DNA from 4 places in the Ruegeria sp. L11 genome. Region 1 is predicted to be linked to each of the others. Evidence: riboswitches for the same ligand, from Rfam matches in the RefSeq annotation. Region 1 holds a riboswitch; each other region holds the start of a gene.
What was found. Region 1 has a riboswitch for cobalamin ahead of ACR0CE_RS00325 (DUF1636 family protein). Riboswitches for the same ligand answer to the same signal wherever they lie in the genome.
Positions count from the first base shown of each region.

Region 2: it holds a riboswitch for cobalamin, as region 1 does, so the genes downstream of both, ACR0CE_RS19640 (DUF4198 domain-containing protein) here and ACR0CE_RS00325 (DUF1636 family protein) in region 1, are expected to answer to the same signal.
Region 3: it holds a riboswitch for cobalamin, as region 1 does, so the genes downstream of both, ACR0CE_RS05915 (ABC transporter substrate-binding protein) here and ACR0CE_RS00325 (DUF1636 family protein) in region 1, are expected to answer to the same signal.
Region 4: it holds a riboswitch for cobalamin, as region 1 does, so the genes downstream of both, ACR0CE_RS17745 (hypothetical protein) here and ACR0CE_RS00325 (DUF1636 family protein) in region 1, are expected to answer to the same signal.

Region 1 is NZ_JBQFMI010000001.1:65,881-69,691, forward strand. It holds gene cobN (cobaltochelatase subunit CobN) at 1-393, opposite strand, end outside; gene cobW (cobalamin biosynthesis protein CobW) at 397-1,452, opposite strand; gene ACR0CE_RS00325 (DUF1636 family protein) at 1,457-1,831, opposite strand; cobalamin riboswitch at 1,926-2,130, opposite strand; gene ACR0CE_RS00330 (NAD(P)-dependent oxidoreductase) at 2,215-3,228, shown strand; gene ACR0CE_RS00335 (hypothetical protein) at 3,569-3,811, opposite strand, start outside.
Region 2 is NZ_JBQFMI010000025.1:15,095-18,905, reverse strand. It holds gene cbiQ (cobalt ECF transporter T component CbiQ) at 1-452, opposite strand, end outside; gene ACR0CE_RS19650 (cobalt ABC transporter permease) at 452-1,015, opposite strand; gene cbiM (cobalt transporter CbiM) at 1,012-1,623, opposite strand; gene ACR0CE_RS19640 (DUF4198 domain-containing protein) at 1,630-2,415, opposite strand; cobalamin riboswitch at 2,548-2,746, opposite strand; gene ACR0CE_RS19635 (ROK family transcriptional regulator) at 2,867-3,811, opposite strand, start outside.
Region 3 is NZ_JBQFMI010000002.1:202,379-206,189, reverse strand. It holds gene ACR0CE_RS05935 (2-hydroxyacid dehydrogenase) at 1-86, opposite strand, end outside; gene ACR0CE_RS05930 (SH3 domain-containing protein) at 285-746, shown strand; gene ACR0CE_RS05925 (NADPH:quinone reductase) at 858-1,847, shown strand; tRNA gene ACR0CE_RS05920 (tRNA-Gln) at 1,938-2,012, shown strand; cobalamin riboswitch at 2,174-2,366, shown strand; gene ACR0CE_RS05915 (ABC transporter substrate-binding protein) at 2,520-3,524, shown strand; gene ACR0CE_RS05910 (FecCD family ABC transporter permease) at 3,539-3,811, shown strand, end outside.
Region 4 is NZ_JBQFMI010000017.1:8,216-12,026, forward strand. It holds gene ACR0CE_RS17735 (DNA polymerase III subunit gamma/tau) at 1-1,269, opposite strand, end outside; gene ACR0CE_RS17740 (protein-tyrosine phosphatase family protein) at 1,442-1,954, shown strand; gene ACR0CE_RS17745 (hypothetical protein) at 1,946-2,353, opposite strand; cobalamin riboswitch at 2,444-2,662, opposite strand; gene ACR0CE_RS17750 (alpha/beta hydrolase family protein) at 2,795-3,652, shown strand; gene rsgA (ribosome small subunit-dependent GTPase A) at 3,688-3,811, opposite strand, start outside.

The DNA.
Region 1 (3,811 bases):
CGAATACTCATCCAACCGAGTGTCTTCACGCCCATCCGCCGGTAAAACGGCTAACGCGATGCCTTTGGCTTGCGCCAGTGCCAGAACCTGTTGCAGCCCGTAAGACCAATAGGGCACGCCACCTATCAGACGGATCAGGATGCCCTTTGCGCCCTCAAGTGTCTGTTCGACATAGGTATCGACGGACAGAGGGTGCTTCAGCGCCGCAAGATTGGCCAGCCGCATCGTGGGCATCCGCCCCTCAGGCCCGCCGCCGCGATGCCAGCCCGCCGCGAAAGCGCCCAGGTCACTGTCGGAAAAGGACAGCACAACCAGATCACCCGGGCTTTGGCCCAGATCGGTTGGGGTCTCGGTTTCCTCGAGCCCGTGGCTTTCGCGAAAGACGACGTGCATGACTTACTCGGCAACCTCGGTCACACCCACGAGGATATCACGGATTTCGGCTTCTTTGATGTCGTCATGCTCGGCAATCACGACCAGGCGCGAGCGGCGCTCTTCACCGGGCTCCCACGGGCGGTCGTATTGGTGACGAACCCGCGCGCCGACAGCCTGAACCAGCAGGCGCATCGGTTTGCCAGCGACGGCGGCATAGCCTTTGACGCGCAGGATATTCAGCTCAGTCGCAAGACGTTCGATCCTGGCTACCAGTTCCGCCGGGTCGGTCTGTTCCGGAAACTCGACGATGATGCTTTCGAAATCGTCATGCTCATGATCGTGATGGCCATCGTGATGTGACGGGCGGGCGTCCATGTCATCTTCGGCGGCAGCCTCAAGGCCAAGCACGACACGTACGTCGACGACACCCTCTGCAACCTCGACGACGGGAAGCGGGCGCGGCGCCTCGGCGGCGATAATCTGTTTAGCTTTCGCGACACCTTCGGGACCTGCCAGATCGGGCTTGGTCAGCAGGATGATATCCGCGCACGAGATTTGATCTTCGAACACCTCGGACAAGGGTGTTTCGTGATCAATCGAGTCATCAGCCAGCCGTTGGGCATCCACCGCTTCAACGTTCGGAGCAAAGCGACCGGCGGCCACGGCCTCGGCATCGGCCAGCGCGATCACGCCATCAACAGTGATTTTCGAACGGATATCAGGCCAATCAAATGCTTTCAGCAGCGGTTTGGGCAGTGCAAGGCCGGATGTTTCGATCAGGATGTGATCCGGGCGCGGTTCCAGCGCCATCAGCGCCTCGATGGTCGGGATGAAATCATCAGCCACGGTGCAGCAAATGCAGCCGTTTGCCAGTTCCATGATGTTTTCCGCAGGGCAATCCGGTATCGCGCAGGATTTCAGAATGTCGCCATCAACACCCACATCGCCAAACTCGTTAACAACAATCGCAAGGCGCTTGCCCTGCGGGTTCTGCATCAGATGGCGCACCAGCGTGGTTTTGCCCGAGCCCAGAAAGCCGGTGATCACGGTGACGGGAAGTTTTTCAAGGTTCGACATGATCTCAGGCTCCAATCGGGGGAATGCGCGAGGCGCAGTTTTTGCGGAAGTGTTCAGGACGGTCGCGCCATTTCACCAGACCATCGCCTGTGGCCAGATACTTAGTCGCGCCATCGATGATGACATCGACGTGATCGATTTCGTTCAGATTCTCGTAAACAAAGGTCCAGCGATCCGGCCCGCCCCGAAGAACGATGGAACAGCCCTGATCGCAGTTCGAAAGGCATTCGACCGGTTTCAGAGTGATACCATCCGGCAGGACAGCCTGTTCCAGGGCCTTGTGCAACAATGTGCCGGGTCGCTCAGCGTCATCCTCGACGGGCAGACCCCGGCGGCAAGTCGTGCAGACCAGTAGCTCTACCGGTGCGTTCTCGGTCATGTCTCTCATCCCCCCAAATCCTCTTCGCGGGGGACGGGGTTTCATGCGGGCACCACGTCTGCACATGGACCCGACACCGGAACACCCCGCCCGGTTTCAACTTCGGGTGTTGGCAGGTCTCCCGGCTTGCGGATGCCAGAGCGGTCGCTCTGTCGGATGTCCCGCCTTCCCGGCACAGGCCAGTGGCATTGGGCATCCTCTCCGGTCACGGTCGCGGGGGCGGCTGCGCTTGGCGGATGAACCGTTGACGCATTCCCTTTTCATCGGCTGTCGCCGACACCAACGAAAGGGACATGCGGCACCGCTGACCCGCTTGTCAAGCGGTTCGCGCGCAACAAATAAGCCAAGGAGAAAAAAGCGACCTGTAGGCGTCGTTCGGCGGCATGAAGAACGTGTTCGGTATATGGTCGCATGACGGGAAAACGACGAACTTGGAGATGCGTCATATGAAAGTGGGATTTATCGGTCTGGGTAACGTAGGCGGCAAGCTTTCGGGATCCCTTTTGCGCAACGGCATTGATCTGACTGTGCATGACCTGAACGCGGATCTGGTGGCCGAGTTTGTCGCCAAAGGCGCAAAGGCGGCAGAAGGGCCCGCCCAGCTGATGCGCGATTGCGATGCGGTGATCACCTGTCTGCCGTCTCCGGCAGCATCGGACGCAGTCATGCAGGAGATGTTGCCCGAAGTGGGCCCCGGCAAGATCTGGATGGAGATGTCGACCACTGACGAGGCCGAAGTCAAACGCTTGGGTGCCGAAGTCATATCGCGCGGCGGTGCGGCCGTCGATTGCCCGGTTTCTGGCGGGTGCCACCGTGCCGCGACAGGCAACATTTCGATCTTTGCGGGCTGTGACCGGGAAACGTTTGAACGAATTCTGCCTTTCCTGACGACAATGGGCCGCCGGGTTTTGCACACCGGTGAACTGGGCTCGGCGTCGGTGCTGAAAGTGATGACCAACTATCTTGCCACCGCCAACCTGATCACCTGCGCCGAAGCACTGGTTACGGCAAAGGCTGCGGGGATGGATCTGAACACGACCTATGAGGCGATCAAAATCTCGTCCGGCACGTCCTTCGTGCACGAAACCGAAAGTCAGGTCATCCTGAACGGGTCGCGCGATATTTCCTTCACCATGGATCTGGTGAAGAAGGATATCGGTCTGTTTCAGGAGGTCGCCGACCGCGCCGGGGTGCCGCTGGAAATAAATCCGGTGATGATCAACATCTTTAACGATGGTATCGCACGCTATGGCGAACGCGAGCTTTCACCAAATATTATCAAGCGGCTGGAAGAGGCAACCGGCCTGGATATCACTGCCCCGGGCTTCCCAGCCGAAATGACAGATGATGAGCCGGAAGAGCCGGGATACGAGGTTGTGCCACAAGGGCGCGCCTGAGGGTAAGGCAAACACCAGACTACATCGCGCCCCGTGAACGAGCAGGGGTAGGCAGGTGTTCGGAAAAAACACGCCATATCTGGCCCGCAGTTCGACAGAATCGCGGGCCATGAACGTCTGAAAACACCAAGCGTCGCATGCGTGTACTGTGGGGCCAGGTCAGCGATTTGGATGTAGTTGGAGGCGAGTACCGGACCCGCTACCATTTTTCTAAGCCATTGAATAACCCGGATTATCGGGGATGAGGTTGGCTTGTGTGTCTCACTTTGTGTCGCACAACGTGCAAATCGTTGTGACTAATGTCAATAGCCAACCCTTGTTCCCGGCATTCTGGTAAACCTCACCACATAACGTCAATCACGCGGCCATCGCTATGTTGGCATACCCCCACACCGCCCATAGGCGTAAAGCCAGAACTGTCTGCATAGTTCATATCGCACCGCATAGTTGAGCCTTTGTCGCCAAACATCACAGCGACGAGGTTACCGGTGGTTGTAGAGGTGAAAACGGGGACTGTTGTCCCATTGGCAAAGCCAACCCCAGAACCGCTGCTTGCATTGGCGTACACGGCTTGCCCTTTAAA
Region 2 (3,811 bases), on a different contig from region 1:
GGGCAGCGTAGGCGGTGCAAGGCGTGGCCAAGCATGACCGGCTCCATCGTGCCGACCAGCACCATCAGGGACAGGATGACCGCGTTGGCCGTCAAGGCGATCTCGACCGCTTTCCAGAAACCCTGCCAGCTTGCGGGAAACCCCCAGAGCGTGAACATCGGGTCGCCGGGCATGGAGAATGGCAACAGCACCAGCATGAAAAGGATGAACCCATCCATCATGGCCATGCGTTTCAACGTTTTCCGCCAGGGCAGACGCGACGCGGCAAGAAGCGAAAGGGACACCGCCAGAGCCCCGCACAGTGCTGTCTGCGAGGAGACCGCCACAGTCACCACCGCGAAGACAACCGCCATGACGATCCGCATCCTTGGATCAAGCGGGTTGATCGCGCCGCGCCGCTGCGCGCCCGCTTTGGCCAGCGTGTTTTCCTGTTGCCCCAGAACGTGCGCCATCAGGCCGCCAGCTTGCGGCGTGCCGCAAAGTAAAAGCCCAGACCAAACAGACCGACGATATATCCGATCCCACCCAGAACAGTTTGCAGGTCATTTTGTTCGCGGTAGGCGGCGATTTCCCGACGCAGCGGGCGCAGCTCATCCCGAACGGCCCTGGCAATGACCTGTTGTTGTTCATCGCTGAGCACCGCCGCTGTCTGGGCAGGTGCGTTTGTCGGCGCGGTGTCGGGTTCCGCTTCAACGCCCATGATCCGGGCGACATCCGCAGCGGGCATGGTAACCTCGGCCACGTGCCCGGCACCAAGGTTTGCAAAGAAAGTATGGGCTACCGGCGCGTTTGGCGTGTAGATAAAGAACCCGTCTGCATCCGTGAGGATACGGCCCAGCTCGGTTCCGTCCGGGCCGTTGACGATGACCTCGGCCCCGCTTGCCATGTCGCCGTTGGAAAAGCCGATTTCGCCTTCGATGGCGTCACCGGATTCAAACACTCCGGCTATGACCTTATGCGCCAAGGCAGGTACGGGTGCGCAGCTCAGCGCCAGAACGATCGCCAGGTACCTCACGCGACCGCTCCTTTGACAAACAGCTCGGGCTTGACCTTGCGCGCCAGCAAAACCGCGAACCCGGTCAGGATCGCCTCAATCGCCATGACAGGAATATGTGCAAAGAAAACAAGCTTGGCCGCAGGCAGGAAGGCATCCCCGGACAAGGCCAGTGAAAACGCAACCATGCCGGTTGTGGCGGCTATGGCAAAGGCACCGCCGACCCCGCCCCATATCGCACCTTGCAGAGGTGAGCCATGGGCGATCAGGCGGCCAAAGATCAGCCCGGCCAAAACCGCGGGCAACGCGATGTTCAGGGTGTTGATCCCCAATACCGTCAACCCGCCAAAGCCAAAGAAGACGGCTTGCAGCAAAAGCCCGACGAACAGGGCCGGGAATGCGGCCCAGCCCAACAAAAGCCCGGCCATTCCGTTGAGGATCAGATGCACTGACGAAGGGCCAATCGGCACATGGATCAGCGATGCCACGAAAAAGCTGGCAGACAGCACCCCCGCAGTGGGGATGCGATCAAGATCCAGCGACCTGAGGCCCATGGCAATCCCACCCGCAGCAGCGACGGCTCCGCCGATCACGACAGGGTTGGACAAGGCTCCGTCAACGATGTGCATCTACGGTTACTCCAAATCCCAGGCGCGGATCCAGATGACCGCGTCCTGGCTTAGTTCTTTGCCGTTGTGTTCGGTCACGGGACCGGCGCCGAGTGCGGCAAATCCCCAATATCCGGCTTTTGGAACGCCAAACGTGAAATACCCGTTATCATCCGAAGTTGCGACCAATGCACCACCCGGCATCGGCGAGACGGTCGGGGCCGAGGCGGCCGCGCTTTCCATGTCTGGTTCTGCGGCCATGTACTCGATCTCGATCTCGGCACCCACAACCGGTTGGCCTTCGGCCATAACCCGACCTGTAAACGTCGAACCCGCGATGATGTTGGTCGGTTTGTTGAGCGGGATAATCTCAACCGGCAGGCCCACCGGGTTCATCCAGTCGGTCGGCAGTTCGTTGCGGTTCAGGAATGCCTTGGCGATCTGCTGGATATAGATATCCTCGGATTCCTCATAATAGGGCTGGGGAACTGTCACCAGCACATAGTCGCCCGACCGTTTGACGGGAACATAACCCTTGAATGCCGCGCCTTCGTTTTCGCCACCGGTGAAACGTACGGGTTCCAGGGTATCCAGCAGATCGGTTTTCTGACCGTTGTGGATCACGTAGAATTCCTGCGGCTTGTCCAGATCCATGACATGCCCGTTCGAGAACGGATGCCAAAAGATCAGCTTGACCGGAACATTCCCCGGTGCGTCGATCATGGTTTCAGCGGTGTATTCCAGCAGGAAATGCGCATTTGCCATCGCTGGAAGCGCTATCGCCACAGCGGCTGCGGAAAGCAGCTTGGTCATCAATAGTCGTCCTTGTCCCATCGTACCAATCCCGGTACGAGATGCGTTTTGACTGCGGGGATGTCCAAGCTAAGCTGCTTTTTCAAGCATCCTGCTCCGACGCACATCCCGTCGCCGATTAGGAGTGCCCTTGTCAAAGGCACATGTCCGGCAGGTATCCTGACTTGCGGGTCAAAGCGTTGGGCTGGCCTTCCCGGATTAACTCCAGTGGCACTTCAGCCCTGCTCGCCGCTTACAGTTGCGGGTGCAGTTGCGGAATTGGGCCAAAGCCCGCACCGCATTCCCTTTTGATTCCAGAGCACGCCCCGGAACCGAACATGCCGAGCGGCTTGCCAGACTTCTTCGGCATCCGTCAACGATCATTTGCGCTGGCTGTCAAAAAGTTTAGCGGGCAATGCCCTTTTTCCGGCGGATCCGCTTTGGATAAAGGTCGGGGTTTTCGGGAATGAACCTACCCTTCGAGCAGGTATCTTTCCGACAATGGCAAACTGGCCGCCCCCAATGAGCGGGCATCCGGGCCTGCCGTCCCCGCCAGCACCAAAGGCCGTTCCAGCCCGGTCAGGTTCAGGTCGGATAGTTCGACCTCAACCAGTTCCACCAGCCGCGCCTTGATGCCTGCGGGCATCCAGCCATCAATCTTGACACATTCGAAGTCGATCAGGCTGCAAGATGAGACTGTGGCATGGGCAATCCCGTGCGCCGCTTGTTTCAGCCAGTTCTCAAGGTGGGTTTCCGGTACGTCCCAATGCTGTGTCGTTTCCCAAATTGAACCGGCTGTTGCGGCATTCTCACCTGTCGCGCGCTCCAGCACATAAAGACTGGCGACATCTATCAACGGTTTCACTCCGCCTGCGTCGTCCGGCACGGGCAATGGGCCAAGCGCACCGGCGTTTCCCCGCCCCGAAAAGATCGAGCCGTTCAGAACCACCCCGCCCCCAATGAAGAAGCCCACATAAAAATACAGGAAATCTCGTGGACCTTCCGCCGGGCCAAAAACCAGCTCAGCGCCGCAGGCGGCCGTTGCGTCGTTCTGCAAGAACACCGGCAAGTCATAGCTTGCCGCCAGCGCGCCTTTCAGGTCCGCGTCACGCCACGGATCCATTTTCTCCTGCGGAACCTGCAATGTCTGTGCCCAGTCCCAAAGGTAGAATGGCATCGCAATCCCAAGACCCGCGATCCTGCCGCGCGCTTCGGGCGACAGCGACGTCATCACTTTGTCGAGGCTTTCCTTGGAAAAGCTCAGTGTCGCCTCGGGCGTCGGAAAATCATAAGTCCGCCGCTCACGGTGCCTGACATTGCCAAGGAAATCCGTCAGCACCAGCTCGGTACTGCGCCGCCCGACTTTGAGCCCAAAGAAATACGCGCCATCCGGATTCAGGCGCATGGGAACCGAGGG
Region 3 (3,811 bases), on a different contig from region 1:
CGCACGTCAAACAATTCGCTTAACCGGGTTTCTACTGCCTCAGGCAACCGTCGCGTAACGACAACACTTAAACGTTCTCTTGGCACCTCGGCTCTCCCACTGCTTTGCAAACGGACGCGCGCCATGGCATCGTGGCGCAGGATAAGGCGGGGCACAAGAACCCCAATGGCATTGAGTCGACCTTTTTTCAAAACCGGATCAACAGGCATAAGAGCGGGCAGTCAGTGAGTGGTATTCGACCGGTAAAACGCCGATTTCTGGCGGTAGTTTCCGCATTTCTGGTCATGTTCGGTGCCTGCGCCGCACATGCCGAAGTCAAACGCGGATCGGTCACCAACCTGCCCCTGCCCCGATATGTGTCGATGAAGGCAGCCGAAGGGAACGTGCGGCGCGGACCATCCCTAACCCACCGAATCGATTGGGTATTCAAAAGGCGTGGCATGCCGCTGCAGGTCACTGCCGAATACGGCAACTGGCGCAAGGTCCAAGACCGCGACGGCGCGGGTGGCTGGGTTCACTATGCCTTGTTGTCTGGCGTCCGAACGGTGCTGATCGAATCCGAGATGCTGCCTGTTTATGCCCGCCCCGACCCGACCTCGCCCGTGAATGCCCATTTCGAGACCGGAGTGGTGGCGCGCCTTGGAGCCTGTTCGCTGGACTGGTGCAGGATCACCGCCGGCGGATACCGTGGCTGGACACTGAAATCGAACCTTTGGGGCGTCGATTCTTCCGAAATTCGGGAATAGGCGAAAGACAATTTCCGGTATCCGCGGTTGCGCATCGCCCCGAAAAAGCGCGACAAGCTGTTTGAGTTACCGGCCCAATCGCCGCTTAACTCGACCTAAACGGAGGACCCTATGCGCGCAGTCACCTATTCAGCCTTCGGAGACGCTGTCGATGTCTTGCGTGTTCAGGATATTCCCCCGGTTCCGCCTGGACCGGGTGAAGTCACGGTCGAGTTGTCTTATTCCGGCGTAAATCCCTCGGACGTCAAGGCCCGCGCGGGAACCCGGCCAGGTGTCACAGAACCTCCGTTTCCGCTGATCGTTCCGCACAGCGACGGGGCTGGAGTCATCACAGCGGTTGGCGATGGCGTACCCGCGACGCGGATTGGTCAGCGCGTGTGGATTTGGAACGGGCAATGGCAACGCGCGTTCGGTACAGCTGCCAGCCACATCACCCTGCCTGAATCTCAGGCTGTAGAACTGCCCGAGACGGTGTCACTTGAAACCGGAGCGATTCTTGGAATTCCGGGCCTTACCGCAAGCCACGCAGTGTTCTCGGGCGGCACGCCGCGCGGGCAAACCATTTTGATCCATGGTGGGGCGGGTACTGTCGGGTATCTGGCTGTCCAGCTTGCCAAATGGGCCGGAGCCAATGTGATCGCAACGGCCAGCACCCGCAGCTTTGACCGGGTCAAGGCAGCCGGTGCAGATGTCGTTCTCGACTACTCCGGTGAACACCTTTCGGATCAGATTCTCGACGCAAATGATGGACGTACAATTGGTCGAATCGTCGATGTCGAATTTGGACAGAACCTTGACACCAACATTGCCGTCATCGCCGAGAACGGCCGTATCAACGCATATGGATCTGCCCGGAATATGACACCTGTCTTTCCCTTTGGACCCATGATGTTCAAGGCCGTGACACTCGAGGCAGTCCTGATCTACCTGCTGCCCGCAGATTTGCGCGCCGCCGCAATAGAGACTCTACACAAGGCACTGGCTGATGGCGCATTGATCTGCCCCGTACATAAGGTCTTTACACTGGAAGAATGCGCTGCCGCCCATGCGATGGTACAGGAAGGCAACCGTACCGGAGCGGTGTTGATCGACACCAAATGAGGGGCCTTCAAAAAAATTTTACGGCGCTCGCTTTTTTTGCAAAACGCTCTTGAACCCTGCCATCAACAATCGTAGATAGCCGCTCACCGTTGGGGTGTAGCCAAGTGGTAAGGCAGCGGTTTTTGGTACCGTGTATCGTAGGTTCGAATCCTACCACCCCAGCCATGATTTTCCCTAATATCACACACTATGAATCTGGGTCCGGATTTTGGCGCGTTCTCAGCGGCTTTTCTGATATCAGCGCCATGTTGAGACGCGCAGGTGCATGCTCTTGCGAGAAAATAGGAAAGACCCCGGAGTTTTTTCTTGCCGCAGGGTAAGTGTTAAGGTACCCGCGTTTTACCGGTCCCGATGTGGCTAAGAGGGAATCCGAGGTGCCTTTTGGTGCCAACCGGAACTGCCCCCGCAACTGTAGGCGGCGAGCGCTGTCCATTTCCGTCACTGGGCCATTTTGGTCTGGGAAGACAGGACAGACAAAGACCCGTCAGTCAGGAGACCTGCCGGTATGAAACCGAAACACACCGGGCGGGGTTGTCCGGGGAGGTTGCCGAAGAAACGCGCTGGGCGGGCTGTATTCCACTCTGCGCTTACAGCAGGCAGAAAAGCGTCTGTTGCTTCGGTAAATGCCCATTCACCCGTTCTCTGGTCATTGACACATGGAGATCGATTGTCATGTTTCTACGCACTGGCCTGATTGGCCTTTCCTTGCTGGCTACCAGCGCTGCCGCCGAAGGAAACTTTCCCCTAACCATCGAAAACTGCGGTCACTCGGTCACGTTTGACGCGCCTGTGACGTCGTCAGTCACGGTCGGCCAGGCCGCGACCGAGGTGCTTTATGCGCTGGGTCTGGGCGAGCAGGTTCTTGGAACTTCGGTCTGGTTCAACGAGGTGCTGCCTGAATATGCCGAGGTGAATGCCAAGGTCGAGCGTCTGGCAGATAATGATCCCAGCTTTGAAAGCGTGGTTGCCAAGCGGCCGGGACTGGTCGCAGCGCAATATGAATGGCATGTCGGGCCCGAGGGCATCGTCGCCACGCGTGAGCAATTTCATGAACTGGGCATTCCAACGTACGTAATGCCTGCAGATTGCGTCGGCAAAGACAATACGGTCGGCGGCGATGGCACCCGCCTGCAAGCGTTCTCGACCGATACGCTGTATCAGGGTATCGAAGAACTGGCCGCAGCTTTTGATGTGTCCGAACGCGGCACGGACCTGGTTGCCGAGTACAAGGCCCGCGAAGCCGCAGCCGTCGCCAAGGCGCAAGCCGTGAAGCTGGACGACGTGTCAGCCGTGTTCTGGTTTTCCTCTCCTGAGATGGAAAGCGATCCGTTTGTGGCCGGACAAAAAGGCGCACCGGGATACATGATGAGCACATTGGGCATCCGCAACGTCATCGAGACGGATGAAGAATGGCCAACAGTGGGCTGGGAAACCATTGCCAAGGCCAATCCGACAGTGATTGTGATTGCCAAGATGGACCGCCGTCGCTTTGCTGCGGACGACTACCTGAAAAAGCTGGAGTTCCTGCGCGCTGATTCGGTGACCAGCCAGATGGATGCGGTCAAGAATGACCGGATCGTCGTTATGGATGCGCAGGCCATGGACGCCACCATCCGCGCAATCCCGGCACTGGAGGATCTGGCCGAGAAGCTGGATACTATCGGAAACAACTTGTGAACGAGGTCGCCGCAATCTTACGGCAGGGTTTCAAGGCTGCGTGCCTTACTGTGCCATTGTTGATTGCGGCGGTCCTTGCGGGCGCGATGATCGGGGAAACCTCGCTGTCGCCCGATTTGGTTCTGTCCGTTCTGGCCAACAAGCTGGCCGGAGCGGACCTGCCCGTCGACCCCATTGATCAGGGTATTATCTGGAGTTACCGGCTTCCTCGCGCTCTGGTCGCGGCGTCCTGCGGCGCTGGTCTGGCCGTCGCGGGGGTCGTGTTGCAGGCTTTGCTGCGAAACCCG
Region 4 (3,811 bases), on a different contig from region 1:
GGGCGATGTATAAGCAGGCGGCGGGGTCGCGTTGGATTGCGTTGCCACCGGGGCCTGTCGCGACATTGACATGCCTCCGCCCGGCCCGCCGGGAGGCGGAGGCGGGGTGTCTTGCAGCCGTTTGATCAGCTCTTCGGGGCTGGGCAAATCAGCGACATGCGTCAGCCGGATAACGGCCATCTCGGCGGCCATCATCGCGTTGGGCGCCGCAGAGACTTCTTCCAGCGCCTTCAGCAGCATCTGCCACATCCGGGTCAGAACCCGCATCGGCAAAGCCTCGGCCATGTGCTGGCCCCGTGTGCGTTCGTCGGGGGAAACCGTCGGGTCTTCGGCCGCGTCAGGTGTGATCTTTACGACGGACACCCAATGCGTGATTTCGGCCAGATCGCGCAGCACGGCCAGAGGGTCCGCGCCTTCCGCATATTGCCCGCTCAGTTCAGTAAGCGCCCCTGCCGCGTCACCGCGCAGGATCATGTCCATCAGGTCCAGAACGCGACCACGATCCGCCAGACCCAGCATCGCACGGACCTGATCGGCGGTCGTCTCGCCAGCCCCGTGTGAAATTGCCTGATCCAGCAGTGAGGTCGCGTCGCGGGCCGACCCTTCTGCAGCGCGGGTGATCAGCGCCAGTGCGTCGTCGGCGATCTGCGCGCCCTCGGCCCCGGCGATCTTGCGCAGCAGACCGATCATGTCTTCGGGCTCGATCCGGCGCAGGTCAAACCGCTGACACCGCGACAGAACCGTGACCGGCACTTTGCGAATCTCGGTGGTCGCGAAGATGAACTTCACATGCGCGGGCGGTTCTTCCAACGTCTTGAGCAGCGCGTTGAATGCGCTGGTCGAGAGCATGTGAACCTCGTCGATGATGTAGATCTTGTAGCGCGCACTGGCGGCGCGATAGCGTACACTGTCGATGATCTCGCGGATATCGTTGACGCCGGTACGGCTGGCGGCATCCATTTCCATCACATCGACATGGCGGCCTTCCATGATGGCGACACAATGTTCGCACTGACCGCAGGGTTCGGTTGTGGGGCCACCGGTTCCGTCGGGTCCGATGCAGTTCATGCCCTTGGCGATGATCCGCGCCGTGGTCGTTTTACCCGTCCCGCGAATGCCGGTCATGATAAAGGCCTGCGCGATCCGGTCGGCCTCGAAAGCGTTCTTCAGGGTGCGCACCATGGCATCCTGACCCACCAGATCGGCAAAGGTTTCCGGACGGTATTTGCGGGCGAGAACCTGATAGGCGGGGCTGGGCGTGTCTGTCATGTCTTCTCGCTCGGATTCGGTGCTTCGGCACAGCGTAGTGGCGGCGGCAGTCCGCGTCCACTGTGGGGCGCGATGATTTTTTGTTTCAGGAACGGGCTGGTTTCCAACTAAACTGGACCAGCGGATTTAATGACTCATTTCTTAAAGAGTACCTTGGGGGAGGACGCACTTCATGTCGCAGTTGGTCATCTTTGCTCTGCAGGTCGGAGGCGGGACGCTTGCCCTTACTTCAATGCCCGGGCGTGGCGGGGATTACGTCGGCGATCTGGATATGATTGCGGCGTGGAAACCGGGCCTTGTGATTTCAATGACGACGGATGTTGAAATGCTTCAGGATGGCGCGCAGCACTTTGGCAGCGACATCCAAAGCCGTGCCAGCCGGTGGGTTCACCTGCCGATCGAAGATTTTGGAGCACCGACGCAGGCGGTTCAGAAGGCCTGGCCAGAGGTCAGCGCCACGGCCCGACATGCGCTGTCGGGCGGTGGCCGGGTTCTTGTGCATTGCCGTGGGGGGTGCGGCAGATCCGGGATGATTGTTCTGCGACTGATGGTTGAATGCGGTGAACGCGCCAGCGACGCACTGGACCGCCTGCGGGCCGTGCGCCCCTGCGCTGTCGAAACCGATGCGCAGCTGGCCTGGGCGTCCCGGATCACCCCGGCACAGGTGGAAGTGGGATCAAGCTGACAGCTGCTGGGGTGCGTAGCCGGTTTTCCGGGGCCGGATCGTTGAAACCTCGATCATGGCGCAAGGCGGGTTCGCGACAATGCCCGCGGGCAGCGTGCTGAATATAGGTCCGAAGATCAAATCGGCATAGGCATCAAGGTCCCGAATTGCCGTATCAGGGTGCGCCCCGCAGAAAACGCGAACGCTGTCGGATCGCGCTCGGATCGTTGCCATGCACCCTTCCGCGCAATGTGACAGCGCGCTGTTGCCTTCAAATTCGAAATCCTCGCTGGTGGCCGAAACCGCCTGCGCCATGGCTTCGGAAATCGAGCGGGCCAGTCGCGCCAAAGCCGGGCAGGTTTTCCCAGTCCGCTGGCACACAGTAGCGCTGTATTCGTGTGACTTTGTCTTCCAGATCATCCTGCGCCCTCCGCGCGTGGTGGGCTGGATATTGGGGCAGGTGGGACAGCATCTCGCTGTCAGGACCTGCCCGGACACCCCGCCCGAGTTTCGGTTTCAGTTCCGATGGCAGGTCTCCTGACTTGCGGGTCATTGCTCTGCCGACCTTCCCAGCCCATGGGCCAGTGGTATTTCGGCATTGCTTACCGCTTACAGTTGCGGGGGCAGTCGCGGACTAGGTTGATGTCTGTATGACCAGACAAACCGCACCGTGTTCCCTTTTCATCCCGACCTCTTGTGGGGGCCAGAAACCATCACACAACCGCTAGCGCCTGATCGCGTTCCGAGTCAAGCCGATCTTTAGCCGGACGTTTGGTCATGCTGGATGCGGATTATGTTCCGGCCTAGTGTCATCGGCATCGAAGGCAGGCAAACCGATTGTTTCAGCGAAAGCCGGGGATCATGTTGGATACGGAACAGACGGTGTTGATCGAAGATTTCCGCTTTCCGTCCGGGTCTGTGACCTTGTCGGCGCGGTTGCATCGGCCAGTGGGTGAGCCGGAAACCGTTGTCGTGCTGAACAGTGCCACGGGTGTGCCGCGTGACTATTATCAACACTTCGCGCGATGGCTGGCTGCCGACCGGGGGATAGCTTGCCTGACCTATGACTATCGGGACTACGGGCTTTCTTTGGTTGGCCGCCTGAAAGACGCAACTGCAACAATGGCGGATTGGGCGTTGATCGACATGCCAGCGGCACGGGCCGAAATGCGCAGGCGGTTTCCAAAGGCGCAGCAGTGGACCATCGGCCATTCCGTCGGTGCGATGCTGGGGCCGGTGCAGCCGGATATCGACCAGATCGACCGAATGATCGGTGTGTGTTCGGGACTGGTGACTTTGAAAGATCACCCATGGCCCTATCGGGGGTTGGCAGGGCTGTTCTGGTATGGCCATGCACCGCTGATGGTGCGGGCACTTGGCTATCTACCCGGCAAAGCAATCGGGTTTGGTTCGGACCTGCCCGCCTCGGTCTACTGGCAATGGCGCAAATGGTGTACAGCCCCTCTTAGCTACGTTCCCGAGATCGGGCAGAATTTGCCTGATGCGCATTGGGGCAGTTCTGGAACACCAGTGGATCTGTTCACGTTCGAAGATGACCAGATGGCTCCGCCCGAGGCGGTTTGGCGCCTTGCTGATTTGTATGGCCCCGAGGCCAGACGCCACCTTCTGAAGCCTGCTGAATTCGGACTGCCGGAAATAGGCCATATCGGAGCATTTGCCCGTCGCAATGCAGCGGTCTGGCCGCGCCTGATCGCCTGATCAGACGCGACGCAGGTTTTCCTAACACCTTGCAGTTATGGCCGTTTGCGAAGCTTCTTGTCCTGCATGACACCGCGCACCATCTTGCCGAACGCCTTGTCCCGCGCCCGCGATTGGGCAACGGTTTCCGAGTTTCGCTGATCTTCACGCCGCAGCTTG